Regions from separate parts of the Paenibacillus sp. IITD108 genome, predicted to be linked through region 1. Evidence: riboswitches for the same ligand, from Rfam matches in the RefSeq annotation. Region 1 holds a riboswitch; each other region holds the start of a gene.
What was found. Region 1 has a riboswitch for cyclic di-AMP ahead of V1L65_RS04270 (C40 family peptidase). Riboswitches for the same ligand answer to the same signal wherever they lie in the genome.
Positions count from the first base shown of each region.

Region 2: another riboswitch for cyclic di-AMP. It lies ahead of V1L65_RS27390 (hypothetical protein); the one in region 1 lies ahead of V1L65_RS04270 (C40 family peptidase).
Region 3: another riboswitch for cyclic di-AMP. It lies ahead of V1L65_RS18985 (KamA family radical SAM protein); the one in region 1 lies ahead of V1L65_RS04270 (C40 family peptidase).

Region 1 covers NZ_JAZHCT010000003.1:277,361-281,665, reverse strand. Annotated here, with positions in the region: gene V1L65_RS04275 (MFS transporter) at 1-1,095, shown strand, start outside; gene V1L65_RS04270 (C40 family peptidase) at 1,161-1,634, opposite strand; cyclic di-AMP (ydaO/yuaA leader) riboswitch at 1,638-1,800, opposite strand; gene V1L65_RS04265 (glutamine--tRNA ligase/YqeY domain fusion protein) at 2,105-3,778, shown strand; gene V1L65_RS04260 (VanZ family protein) at 4,180-4,305, shown strand, end outside.
Region 2 covers NZ_JAZHCT010000055.1:7,373-11,677, forward strand. Annotated here, with positions in the region: gene V1L65_RS27380 (sensor histidine kinase) at 1-347, opposite strand, end outside; gene V1L65_RS27385 (ankyrin repeat domain-containing protein) at 396-1,127, opposite strand; gene V1L65_RS27390 (hypothetical protein) at 1,406-1,705, opposite strand; cyclic di-AMP (ydaO/yuaA leader) riboswitch at 1,784-1,975, opposite strand; gene V1L65_RS27395 (hypothetical protein) at 2,222-2,749, shown strand; gene V1L65_RS27400 (DinB family protein) at 2,824-3,294, shown strand; gene V1L65_RS27405 (hypothetical protein) at 3,413-3,631, opposite strand; gene V1L65_RS27410 (RNA polymerase sigma factor) at 4,089-4,305, shown strand, end outside.
Region 3 covers NZ_JAZHCT010000022.1:101,951-106,255, forward strand. Annotated here, with positions in the region: gene V1L65_RS18970 (diaminopimelate dehydrogenase) at 1-786, shown strand, start outside; gene V1L65_RS18975 (hypothetical protein) at 957-1,091, shown strand; gene infC (translation initiation factor IF-3) at 1,358-1,837, shown strand; cyclic di-AMP (ydaO/yuaA leader) riboswitch at 2,104-2,249, shown strand; gene V1L65_RS18985 (KamA family radical SAM protein) at 2,428-3,564, shown strand; gene V1L65_RS18990 (hypothetical protein) at 3,513-3,674, shown strand; gene deoC (deoxyribose-phosphate aldolase) at 3,713-4,305, shown strand, end outside.

The sequences.
Region 1 (4,305 bases):
TTTCTTGGCTTTTTAGTAGGTGTATTATTCACGCCGGCTATATCTGCAAGATTTGGAAAGCGCACAACCGTACTGTTCGCTATCGGTATGCTCACCCTCAGTGAAGCGGCTTACAGTTTGCTGCTTCCATGGGGCTGGATGCTGGCTGTGGCGCCTTTGGCAGGATTGGGCTTTGGCATGACAGAAGCGATTGTCGGCGCGATGATTATTGAATTGCACAAGGAAGGAACTGCTGCTGCCATGAGCAGGCTGGAAACCTTCTTTGGCATCGGGGCGCTTGTTATTCCGCTAACGGCAGCATATTTGATCCAGCAGAACATTTGGCAGCTGTCCTTTCCAATATTAGCGGCTATGTCAGGTATTATTTTTGTTTTATGGCTGACCCTGTCCTTTGGCAAGCTGGACGATGAATTGTCCGCGCAAAGAAGCCTGGAGAAGGCGCGGGAAAGAAAGCAGAACACAGCAGAACACGGCAAGGCGATCGTCTGGGGTTATTCGAAGCGCATGCTTCCCTTTCTTGCACTGGCGGCTTTGTTCTTTATGTTCTATGTCGGCATGGAGATGAGCTTTTCTAACTATTTGCCGGCCATTCTAATTGAGCATACTCAGGCGTCTGAGGTAGCGGCAGCTTCAACGCTAAGCGTGTTTTGGGGAACAGTTGCTATAGGCCGCATTTTTGCAGGCATACTCGCTGATCGCATGGGCTATACGAAGTATTTGCTGATTGCAACGGCAGCTTCCGCTATTGTGTTTTGTTTAATGACATTATTCGATACATATTTGTTAATGCTGGTCTTTATCGCGCTTAGCGGCTTGTTTTTTGCGGGATTGTTTGGGATTGGCCTTGTGTATGCCAATAGTTTGCTGCCTGGAACGACAGAGAGGACAACGAGCATTTTGGTGGCATGCGGCGGTATAGGAGGGGCTGTATTTCCTCGTATAACTGGCTGGTTTATGGACCAGTATACGATTTCGGCTACATTATGGTATTTGGCTGCACTCGTCATTATACTGCTTTCTTTGCTTATCATATGGATTATATTAGGCGTAAAGCAGGCAAGAGGGCTCGCGTCCAAACCAGTGTCGGTTAGTTAATCAAGAGCAATAAATAAAAAACCGTGCGTCCTTTGATTAAGAGGATACACGGTTTCTCCTTGATTCTATTTCGCAGCGTAAGTAGAATGTGATTCATCACTCATGATACGACGCGCTGTAACATAACGCGGTTTGTAGTAGTTTGAATTAAGATTATCAATAATAACGCCTCTGGAGGTTGACGCATGAGCAAATTTGCCGTCTCCAACATAGATGCCTACATGTGTAATACCGCCATTGTTAGATCCGCTTGTATCAAAAAATACAAGATCGCCTGCAATAAGATCAGCTTTTGCTACTTTAACGCCTTCAGTAGCTTGGCTTGTGGAAGAACGCGACAGTTCGATATCCATCTTAGCAAATACAAACTTGGTAAACCCGGAGCAGTCGAAGCCGCTTGTAGTTGTACCGCCGTATCTGTACTTTGTTCCGATTAGATCATCGATAATGCCGTCCATCTTTGATGCTGCGAATGCTTCGCTAGCTGAAAACGTTAGCAAAAGCACAAGACCTAGAATTGTTGCTGTAATCTTCTTCAATGATGAAACTCCTTCCGGTGCCTACGAGGTTAGCTGTGGGGTTCGGTTGAAGGTCCCCTATGACTCCCCAAGATTGGTAGCGCTTTAGGCAGCCCATGCAATCTGAAGTCAATTCACCCAAAATGGTTCCCCCGTTTCCCGTTAGGGAATTAGGCAAATTTTTAAAAAATGTACATGCTATATTTCGGTAATAACCGATTAAATCCTTCACAACCTTACTACTTTTAATAATTCTCATCTTTCAAGTCATAAAATGTAGTTGGTTGAAGATTGGAACAATAAGGATATCTTGCTCCACAAACAATATAATACTTGCAAATTGCTGCTAGATGGTGAAAATGAGAAGATATTAATGAAAAATGTGTTTTATTCATAAACAAAATACCGATTCAGCACGATTCAGCGTGTAATTTTATGCGCAATTGTGTATCATAAGAGGATATAAGTATACGTGGGAAAGGTTGGTCGCAATGGAGAATGTAGCGGACAATAAGACAGCATCTTCAAACTTTATTAAAAACATTGTAATAGAAGATTTAAAGAGCGGCCGAGTGCAGGAAATCGTGACTCGTTTCCCGCCTGAGCCGAACGGCTATTTGCATATAGGCCACGCCAAGTCCATTTGTTTGAATTTTGAGCTGGCAGACGAATTTAATGGTAGAACGCATTTGCGTTTTGATGATACTAACCCTCTCAAAGAAGATACGGAATTCGTAGAGGCAATTAAAGAGGATGTGCATTGGCTCGGCTTTGATTGGGAGGAGCTGCATTTTGCTTCCGATTATTTCGAGGAAATGTACAATCGTGCCATCCTATTGATTAATAAAGGCAAGGCTTATGTCTGCGATCTGACGGCCGAGCAGATGAGGGAAACACGGGGCACGCTGACAGAGCCTGGCCAAAACAGCCCTTATCGCGAGCGCAGCGTGGAGGAGAATTTGGATTTGTTCGCACGGATGCGCGCAGGAGAGTTTCCGGACGGCTCCCGTGTGCTGCGTGCCAAAATTGACATGTCATCGCCAAATATAACGATGCGAGATCCTGTTCTATATCGCATCTCCCATGCTCACCATCATCGTACAGGCGATGCTTGGTGCGTTTATCCGATGTATGACTTTGCGCATCCGCTAAGCGATGCGATTGAGAATATTACGCATTCGATCTGTACGCTGGAATTTGAGGATCACCGTCCTTTGTACGAATGGGTTGTTGAGCAATGTGAAATGGATTCTACGCCGCGCCAGTATGAGTTTGCCCGCTTGAATGTGACAAATACCGTTATGAGCAAGCGCAATTTAAAGCGTCTGGTAGATGAAGGCGTTGTGACGGGCTGGGACGATCCCCGTATGCCGACAATTGGTGGCATGCGCCGCAGAGGCTATACGCCGGAGGCATTCCGCACCTTCTGCCGCGAAATCGGTGTTTCCAAAAACAACAGCGTAGTGGACGAGCGCAATCTGGAGTTTTTTATTCGCGAGGACCTGAAGCTGAAGGCGCCTCGTACGATGGCGGTACTGGATCCTCTTAAGGTTGTTATTACAAACTATCCGGAAGGACAGGTTGAGTGGCTGGAAGCGGAAAACAACGCCGAAAATGAAGAAATGGGCAGCCGTCAAATTCCGTTCTCCCGCGAAATATATATCGAGCAGGATGATTTTATGGAAAATCCTCCGAACAAATATTTCCGCTTATTCCCTGGCAATGAGGTTCGTCTGAAGCATGCTTACTTCATTACCTGTCAGGAAGTAATTAAAGATGAAGCGGGCAATGTCGTTGAGCTTCGCTGCACCTATGATCCGCGTACGAAGAGTGGCTCCGGATTTACAGAGCGCAAGGTAAAAGGCACGATTCACTGGGTAGAAGCTTCGCAAGCGGTTCCGGCCCAATTCCGTTTAATCGAGCCGCTGTTTGTCGGCGAGGAGGAAGGCGAAGAGAAGCCATTCCTGGAGCGGATTAATCCGAATTCGATGCAAGTGTTGAATGGATTTGTTGAAGAAAACATGAAGGATGCCGAGGGCGGGGATAAGTTTCAATTTTTCCGGCACGGCTATTTCAATGTGGATACGAAGGATTCCACTGATGATCAGCTTGTATTCAACCGTATTGTCTCACTGAAAAGCTCCTTCGATCCGAAGAAGGCTTAAGCAGATTTATACTGTACCATAGTCAGACAGCCTGCCTGAATATAATATGAATGGCGGGCTGTCTGTTTGTACACATGCTTGCTGAAGAGTTAATCGTCACTCTTTATTTGCAAAGCTAGAGTATTTGCGGAGAATGTCGATTAATTGTGGGCAACTATTGTTAAGCAATAAGAAAGGGGAACGAAGAGCAAGATTGGGAATGGAGAAGCGGCAGCGTCCGCCTTTGTAGGCCAATTTTATCCTTTACAGGGGTTATTTCATCAAAAAATTGGACTACAACAGCGGTTGGAATCCCAAACTTGATCCTAGTAGCATCCCTTTCGATTGCTTGTTGCCCTATCCACAATTAATCGACACCCTCCCGCGAAGCGTTAGCTGATGGACGAATGGGGGAAGCTGCAGTGTTCAAGCGATCATTACTGCCTTCGCGGCTGCTTAATATTGCTATTTTATGTGTTGCGCTAATCTATGCTTTAGTTATGATTAAGCTGCTATTTATCCGATCCCAATATTTTGGCAGCGGCTAT
Region 2 (4,305 bases), on a different contig from region 1:
GAAAGATCAACCCCTTCAAGCGCTGGAGCGACAAAAAGAAGCTGGTCGTTTTCGCGAATTACGAGAAAGGCCTGCACCATTTTCAACTGGAAATTGTATTCCTCCAGCAGCACTTGATTTTTCAATTGAAGGGGGTCATGCTTTGCTAAATATTTAAGATCAAGAAATAAGCTCTCTTCTTCCTCCGACAAAGGATGCAGCGAATAATGAATCGTATAAAAGCTGCGAATGCTGCGGAAATCACCAGTTACGGCAACAGAGAGCAGATAGGCGGACAGTATGAATAAAATGACGGATACGATTACGACGGAAGTAAAAGAGAGCAGCAGTCTAAAGCGAATGGACAAGTTGTCACCACCACTTTCATTAATGTAGGCTTTTGTTGCCTCATTACGCTATTCGCCGCCGGCTGCTTCCAATGCCTGCACCATTTCGCTATAGCCTAACCGCTTGGCATGCTGCAGCGGAGTAACACCTTCAGAGTCGGCTATATTGACATCAGCACCATACTCGATCAGCAAATTCACAATTTGCTGATGTCTGGTTCCGCCATTGCCGAGCAGAACAGCTTCCAGCAGCGCTGTCCAGCCCAGATTGTTAATATGATCAATATTGACATCAGACGTTTTTAGCAGCTCCTTGACGATATCGACATGACCGCGATCAGCGGCAGGGATTAAAGCTGTACCGCCAAAGCGGTTTGTCAGCTTTGTATCTGCTCCTGCGGCAACAGCTGCGCGCACGAAATCAAGCAAGCCCTCAGCGCCGGCATAAAGAAGCGGATTATCGGAGCGATTATCGCGAATATTAATATCAGCGCCTTTATCGATAAGCCATTGGAACAAATCTAGCTCGTTCGTATGGACAGCGATCATGGCAGCCGTTCTGCCGCGGTTGTCAACAGCGTTGATATTTGCGCCTTGCTCAAGCAGCACCGCCATTTCTTCTTTTTTGTTATGCTCTGCGGCCTGCAAAAATTCAATGTTTAATTTATCCATATTCTCCTCCAATGCCTGTTCTGTTTTTTGTGGATTGTTTTTATTATTATTTTGATTGAAGTTGGTTTGACAGCCTGATTGCGTAAGCAGCACCAGTCCTATAATAAGTATTATTGTTGATCGAAGCATCGCTTATCCGTCCTCCTGTCCTCGTATTATAGCAGGTAAAATTTTGTTATTATTTCATCATAGCAAAAAAAAATAAATAGTCCGCAAACATGATATTAAAAAAGTATAAACAAACAAGGATAAACGGCTCCGCCGTCCTTGAAAAATTGATTTATAGGTGAAAACTTATGTTTTCCTATATTAAAAAAAGAGCATGCTGCCCGCTGTGGACAACCTGCTCCTTGCTTAAAATGATGTGCTAACATAAATGCTTATAAATTTTTCTTTTTCAAAAACTGTTATTCGACACCATCCCGAAAATGCTTGACGTAATTTTTATCGCCAATATGCTTCAAATCATCAATCGTATTTTCCAGGGTAGTAATAAGCTGTTCTTTCATATACCGGATGGTTTCGTAAAAAAGAATCTCCTGCTCGCCGACAGGCTTGCTGCCATAAATAGCTTGAACGGCAACCAGCTTGCGGTGCTGATCCTCGAATTGCTCCAATGATTCGTATACATGTTTGGCATATAGAGCAATATCTTTGTTTTTATAAGGAATTTCACTTTGCAAATGCTCGATTCGGTTATGCATCACGGACATCACGCGCCTTTCAACTCGATTTTTAGCTTTAGCTGAAGGAACAGTCAGGTCTATGCTTTCATCATAACAATCATCCTCTCTCTGCAACGCTTACGGAGTTAGCTGACGGATTAGGGCAGTGAGATTGCCCCTCCCATGACTTGCCTTGCTTGATTCTGGCAAGCATGCAGGATTCACCCCGGTAGATAATGGCGGACACCGGATGGTGCAAGCTGTTATCGGATGGTTCCTCCGTTCCTGTATAGGATTCAGCGGTTAGGAGTAAAATTGTGAACATGGTTTGAATCGCTTTTGAAGATAAATTGTATGATACGCTTGCTTGTAAAAGTTGTAAAATAACAAAAAAAGTCATAGCTTTGCATGGAGCAGCATTTGCTTGTAATGTAACCGTAAAGACAAGCTATTTTCTTAATTTTTTAAAAGAATAGTCCCGTATGCTTTCATTTTCATTTTTTCGCCTATAAAATGATGGATAAATAAACCTTAGATAAACTGCAAGGGAGATGTAAAATGTTTGATCCAACTGTATTTGATAATTTAAAAATAGCTTTCGAAAACGAACTGTATGATTTGGATAATTTGAATCAGTACATTTTAGTTTCCGATCGAAAGGATACGGTCGAGCTGTCGGTGATGGGACGCGAGTTCAAGCTCAAATTTCATCTGGTCAAGCAGCCTAATATTAGTGCAGAGGTTAGGCTGCATGCTTCTCTGAATAATTTGGCTGCGGAAATATTGGAGCAGGAGGGTGCCAATCCTGGTTGTTCCTTGTCGATTTATTTTTATTTGACGGTTATGGATGAACAGACAGCGTGCAGCCAAATAGAAAAGATTTTGCGGGAAATTTGGGATCCGGCTGTAACTTTGCAGCAAACGCTAAGCTATACGTACGGTACACAAACCGCAGGCTGGAGCAATGTTGTCGAATTGAACTTTATTAGACAGATTAATGAAGAGCAGATGGGCGATATTTCAGAGCTGGTGCAATATATGCTTGAATCGTTAGAAAAGCTTGATGCTAATACTATTAATTTATAAGCTGCTATAGATTTGATATTCGCCTATAAGTTCGTTAATATAGAAATAGAACATAGAAGATGGAGGTTTAAATTATGTATCGTACAGTGGCAGATTTTATAGAAGAATGGTCAGCTTCGGCTGCAGGCACGCTTTCTGTGTTTCAAGCAATTTCCGACGATAAAATGGATGTTGCAATAGCGGAAGGACATAATTCCCTCGGCTGGCTGGCTTGGCATTTGGTAGGCTCCGCAGGCGTGTTTGGCCAACTATCTGGGTTGGATGTGCCGGGTCTAGGCAAAGGAACTCCAGTACCGGCTTCGATGACTGAGGTTATCGCCAAGTATAATGAAGTAATTGCGGCATACAGCGAAGCTGCGAAGAGCTTGACGGATGAGCAATTGCTTGAGGAAATCAATGGCTTTGGCAACCCTCTTCCGCGCGGCAAGTTTTTGCGTATTATGGTTGATCACCAGACACACCACAGAGGTCAAATGACGGTGCTGCTGCGTCAGGCAGGCTTGTCTGTTCCAGGTGTCATGGGACCAACTAAAGAAATGCAATAATCTTTAATCTGCTCAATGTTTAATGATAATAAGCAGTCTGTTTGCCGCAATCGAGATGATTGCTGCGGACAGGCTGCTTTTTTTGAATGGATCCTGATGATGTGGACTCTGATGACCATTAGCGCTTATTATTTGCCAATTTCCACGTTGTAGCGGACAAAATTGAGACTGTTGATTCATTGTGGATAATTGCAACAAACAAAAGAAAGGGGGGCACTGCGATCAAGATTGGGATTCCGACCGCTGTTGTACGCCAGTCCCAATCTTGCTCACAGATGGTCACACGTTCCGTTATTTGCTTAAAAAACGCTATTTTCTCAATTTCGCGGTCACTCATTCCGCTATTCGGCTTCGAATGGGGCACTTTTTGCGATTTTTAGATCAATAACGGAACGTCTGTCACTTTGCCGCCTCAAAACTACGATTTTAGGCGTAATAACGGAACGACTGACCATCTAGCGAAGTTGTCGATTCCTTGCAGAATGAAGACGCTTGGCTTTTTTCAAATATAGGAAAGTATAAGTTTTCAACTATAAATCAATTTTTCAATTGGCTCTGCCTATTAAGAAATTGATTTCAACCTGTTTCCTATATTTCATCGGTAAACCGCCTCCTTCATCTAAGCAAAGGACGGCTAAGCCGTTTATCCTCAGTGAATGGTTACTGCACTGTCCAATTATAATTTTGCTTTTGCCAAAATTTAAATTAGTATGATGAATAGTATTGTTTTTAATGAGCGGTGTGTTACTTTTTCGGTACTTTATCGTTACTATTTGCAGGGAGGAGGAGCGAGGATGAACGATCCTTTTATAGTGATGTATGATCGTTATTTTGATGATATTTATCGCTTTGTCTGGTATAAGACGGGAAACAAATGGGATACGGATGATCTCGTCGCAGATATATTCAGAAAAGCTCTGCAAAGCTTTGATACGGTAAGGCTGAAGGAGGAGCAGCAGAAGCGCTGGCTTGTTGCGATAGCCCGCAATACGGTTATTGATTACTACCGCA
Region 3 (4,305 bases), on a different contig from region 1:
ATGATTTTGTGCGGCGGTTCGGCTACTGATTTGCCTGAGCAAGGCCCGCAATTCGTAAAAATGTTTCATACGGTGGACAGCTTTGACCGCCATGCGCGAATTCCGGAATATTACGATTCTATTAACGAAGCTGCGGTTGCAAGCGGCAAGATTGGAGTAATCTCCACCGGTTGGGATCCAGGATTGTTTTCCTTGAATCGCCTGCTTGGCGAAGCGGTATTGCCAGAAGGCAAGGAGTATACGTTCTGGGGCAAAGGTGTGAGCCAAGGTCATTCCGATGCGATTCGCCGTGTGAATGGCGTCAAAAATGGCGTGCAGTACACGATCCCAAGTGAAGATGCTGTCGAGAGAGTACGCGCTGGAGAAAATCCTGAGCTGGATACTCGCGAGAAGCATATCCGTGTTTGTTATGTTGTGAAGGAAGAAGGCGCTGATGAGACGGCAATCGCAAATGAAATCAAAACGATGCCGAATTATTTCGCTGACTACGATACAACGGTACACTTTATTACAGAAGACGAGCTGAAAGCTAAGCATTCTGCAATGCCTCATGGCGGCATGGTGCTTCGCAGCGGCAAAACAGGAACAGGCAATACGCAAATTATTGAATTTGGTTTGAAGCTGGACAGTAATCCTGAGTTTACAGCGAGTGTTGTAGTAGCATGTGCAAGAGCAGCCTATAAGCTTGCTGAAGAGGGTCAAAGAGGCGCTAAGACGATCTTTGATATTCCGCTAGGCTATTTGTCGCCTAAGTCTGGAGCTGAGCTTCGAAAGGAAATGCTGTAATCATCTAATTGCGGCGAGCCTAATATGAATCAAACAGATTGAAGAAGTCCCAGGCAGAGTAATGCTTGGGACTTCTTCACTATTTAAGTAAGCTAAGGTTACTTTTGTATGAAAGCTGACTTATTATTACATAATGTATATAATTTCTTAGACTTGCAGGAGGTGCTGCAATGATGAAATGGGTAAAAATGAGCGGTAAATGCCTTCTAGCCGCATTTTTATTGTTGTTTGCGCTACTCTGTTTGTTTGAAATTGTTTTTATAGCAGGCATATGGTTTAAATCGACTTTTGAGGGGATCGATTAATTGTGGGCAACTAATGATAAGCAATAAGAAAGGGGAACGAAGAGCAAGATTGGGAATGGAGAAGCGGCAGCGTCCGCCTTTGTAGACCAATTTTATCCTTTATAGGGGTTATTTCGTCAAAAAAATTGGACTACAACAGCGGTCGGAATCCCAAACTTGATCGTAGCAGTATCCCTTACGATTGCCTTATTCACAATTAATCGACACCCTCCATTTATTAGCCGAATAAAGAACGGAGGCTGGCAGTAGTGGCAGGTTCAATCATTATGAATGAGAAAATAAAAGCAGCAGAGGTTTTGCTGACTGGATTAGATGGGCAGGAGATAGGCGTAGTTTCTCGCGAGGATGCGCTTGCTATGGCTAAGCAGCAATCCGCAGATCTGGTATGTACATCGCTGATGAGCAGTCCGCCGCCCTGCCGCCTTGTTGCCAAGGGGCAAGCCAAGCAGCAGCGCGATCAGCAGAAAAAGCAGGAAAGCAATAAGCCAGCCAAAGTGAAGGAGCTTCGTCTGTCACCAGAGATTGAAGAACATGATTATGAGACGAAATGCCGTCAGGCACAAAAGCTTCTTGAGTCAGGCCACTCCGTACTGCTGGTTGTCAAAATTAGCGGCAAGCAGGGAGCGGCAGCGAAGGAGCTTATCGAAAGATTAGTGAAGGATCTGGCAGAATCGGGGAGCAAGCAAACAGGAATACAAGTGAGCGGCAAGCAGGCGGCAGTACAACTTCAGCCTAAAGCTGAATAGAGTTACGGGCATAAGAGAGCAAGGGAGACTGTCGATTAATTGTGGGCAACTATTAAAAAGCAATAAGAAAGGGGATATCCTTAACAGGGTTTATTTATTAAGAAAAATTGGACTACAACAGCGGTCGGAATCCCAATCTTGATCGCAGTGGCCCCCCTTCTTATTGCTTGTTGCCTTATCCACAATTAATCGACAGTCTCCAGGGAAGCCTTAATGTAATAAAAATATCCAGCCTGAGGTTGACGAACAAGCATTCAATCATATAAACTATAGTTACGCTTAATTTCCGATCTTTCGAATCGGAAAGCGGGGGAACCAATCTTGTGGGGCGAATAGATCGCATGAAGCGAATCTTAGGGGACCATCTTACCCGAGTCCGTCAGCTAACCTCGTCAGCAGTGGGTGGGTCATTGCTTTCTTAATTTATAATCTTACACATAATGACCCTGTTAAAGTGATAGCAGCAGTCCTACGCGACTGCAAGCTCTATTGCTTTGCTGGCACCTGCCGGCCGGGGTTATTTTTTGTTTTTCGTCAGACCATCCACTGGTGAAGCGTGCATATCAAATCTTATTTTAGGAGGGGTTTGAATGGCGCAGCCAAAGTATGTTATGAATTTAGATCGTCTCACAATGATTCCGGAGAGTGAACGAGAGCGACTAAAGCCGATAACAGAAAAGTTTGCATTTCGTGTGAATGATTATTACTTATCGCTCATTGATTGGAATGATCCCGATGACCCGATTCGCAGGTTAGTGATACCGAACGAGGGAGAGCTGATGGAATACGGCAGATGGGACGCTTCTGATGAGGAAGCCAACTATGTCGTGCCAGGGTGCCAGCATAAGTATGGCACAACTGCACTGCTTATTGTGTCAGAGGTATGCGGTGCGTATTGCAGATATTGCTTCCGCAAACGTTTATTCCGCAATGATGTGAAGGAAGCAGTATCCAATGTCGATCCGGGAATTGAGTATATCGCCGCCAATCCGAGTATTAACAATGTATTGCTCACTGGCGGAGACAGCTTAATACTTGGAACACCTAAGTTAAGAAGCATTATTGAACGCTTGAGAGAGATTGACCATGTCAAAATTATTCGCCTCGGCTCCAAGATGCCGGTATTTAATCCGATGCGAATCTATGAGGATGAAGCATTGCTGGAGTTGATCAAGCAGTATTCTACGCCTGAGAAGCGAATCTATGTTATGGCTCATATCAACCACCCACGAGAAATTACGCCGGAGGCAAAGCGCGGCTTTCAAGCGCTGCATGAGGCTGGCGCCATTGTTGTCAATCAAACCCCTATTATTCGCGGCATAAACGATGATGCTGACGTACTTGCCGAGCTGCTGGATCAATTGTCCTGGGCCGGCGTTACCCCTTACTATTTCTTTATTAACCGCCCTGTTGCCGGAAATCGTGATTTTGTTGTTTCTTTGCAAAGAGCATACCAGCTTGTTGAACAGGCTAAAGCAAAGACGTCAGGACTAGGCAAGCGCGTCAGATTATCGATGAGCCATTCTTCAGGCAAAATAGAAATATTGGCGATTGAGAACGGTAAGGCGTATTTGAAGTATCATCAGTCCCGAGAGGGCAATTACGGTCAGTTTATGATTCTTGATTGTCCGCCAGAGGCGTCATGGTTTGACGATTTGCCTGGCAGCGAGAAGTATTGGCAGAAGGAAGAAGAAGAGCAGGACAGCGAGGCTATCGAGGCAGTGTAACTGGAACTGTACTTGCTCATGATGACTTGCGCAAGCTGCTGACGCCGCTGCTGCTTTTCAGTAAGCTATTGTTGTTCAACGAGGCAGGCATTATAATGAATGGACAATAGCTACTGTAAAGCAGACTAGCAGGGAGGGGCATGGTGCAATGAATATACATGAGCAAGACAAAGAGGTTACAGCTGCTCAGCTGGCCGCTATGATCGACCATACGCTGCTGAAGCCGGAAGCAACCAAACAAGAGATTATTGAGCTGTGCAAGGATGCCAGGCAGTATCAATTTGCTACAGTTTGCGTAAACCCAAGCTGGGTTTCGCTGGCAGCCAAGGAGCTGTCAGGCACTTCAACCGGTGTTACAACTGTAGTAGGCTTTCCATTGGGGGCTACCAGCTCGGCTGCCAAGGCATTTGAAGCCAAGCAAGCGATCATGGATGGGGCTAATGAAATTGATATGGTGCTGAATATCGGCTTGCTGCGATCTGGAGAGCTTGCAGCAGTAGAGCAGGATATTGCTGCAGTTGCGCAGGCATGCGGCGATCAGGCCGTTCTGAAGGTTATTTTGGAATCAGGCATGCTGTCTGACGAAGAAATTGTTACTGCATGCGAGCTGTCCGTCCGTGCAGGGGCTAACTTTGTCAAAACGTCAACCGGCTTTGGAAAGGGCGGAGCAACAGAGCAAGCTATCGCTTTGATGCGCCAAACGGTAGGCCCTAATATCGGCGTCAAAGCTTCCGGTGGAGT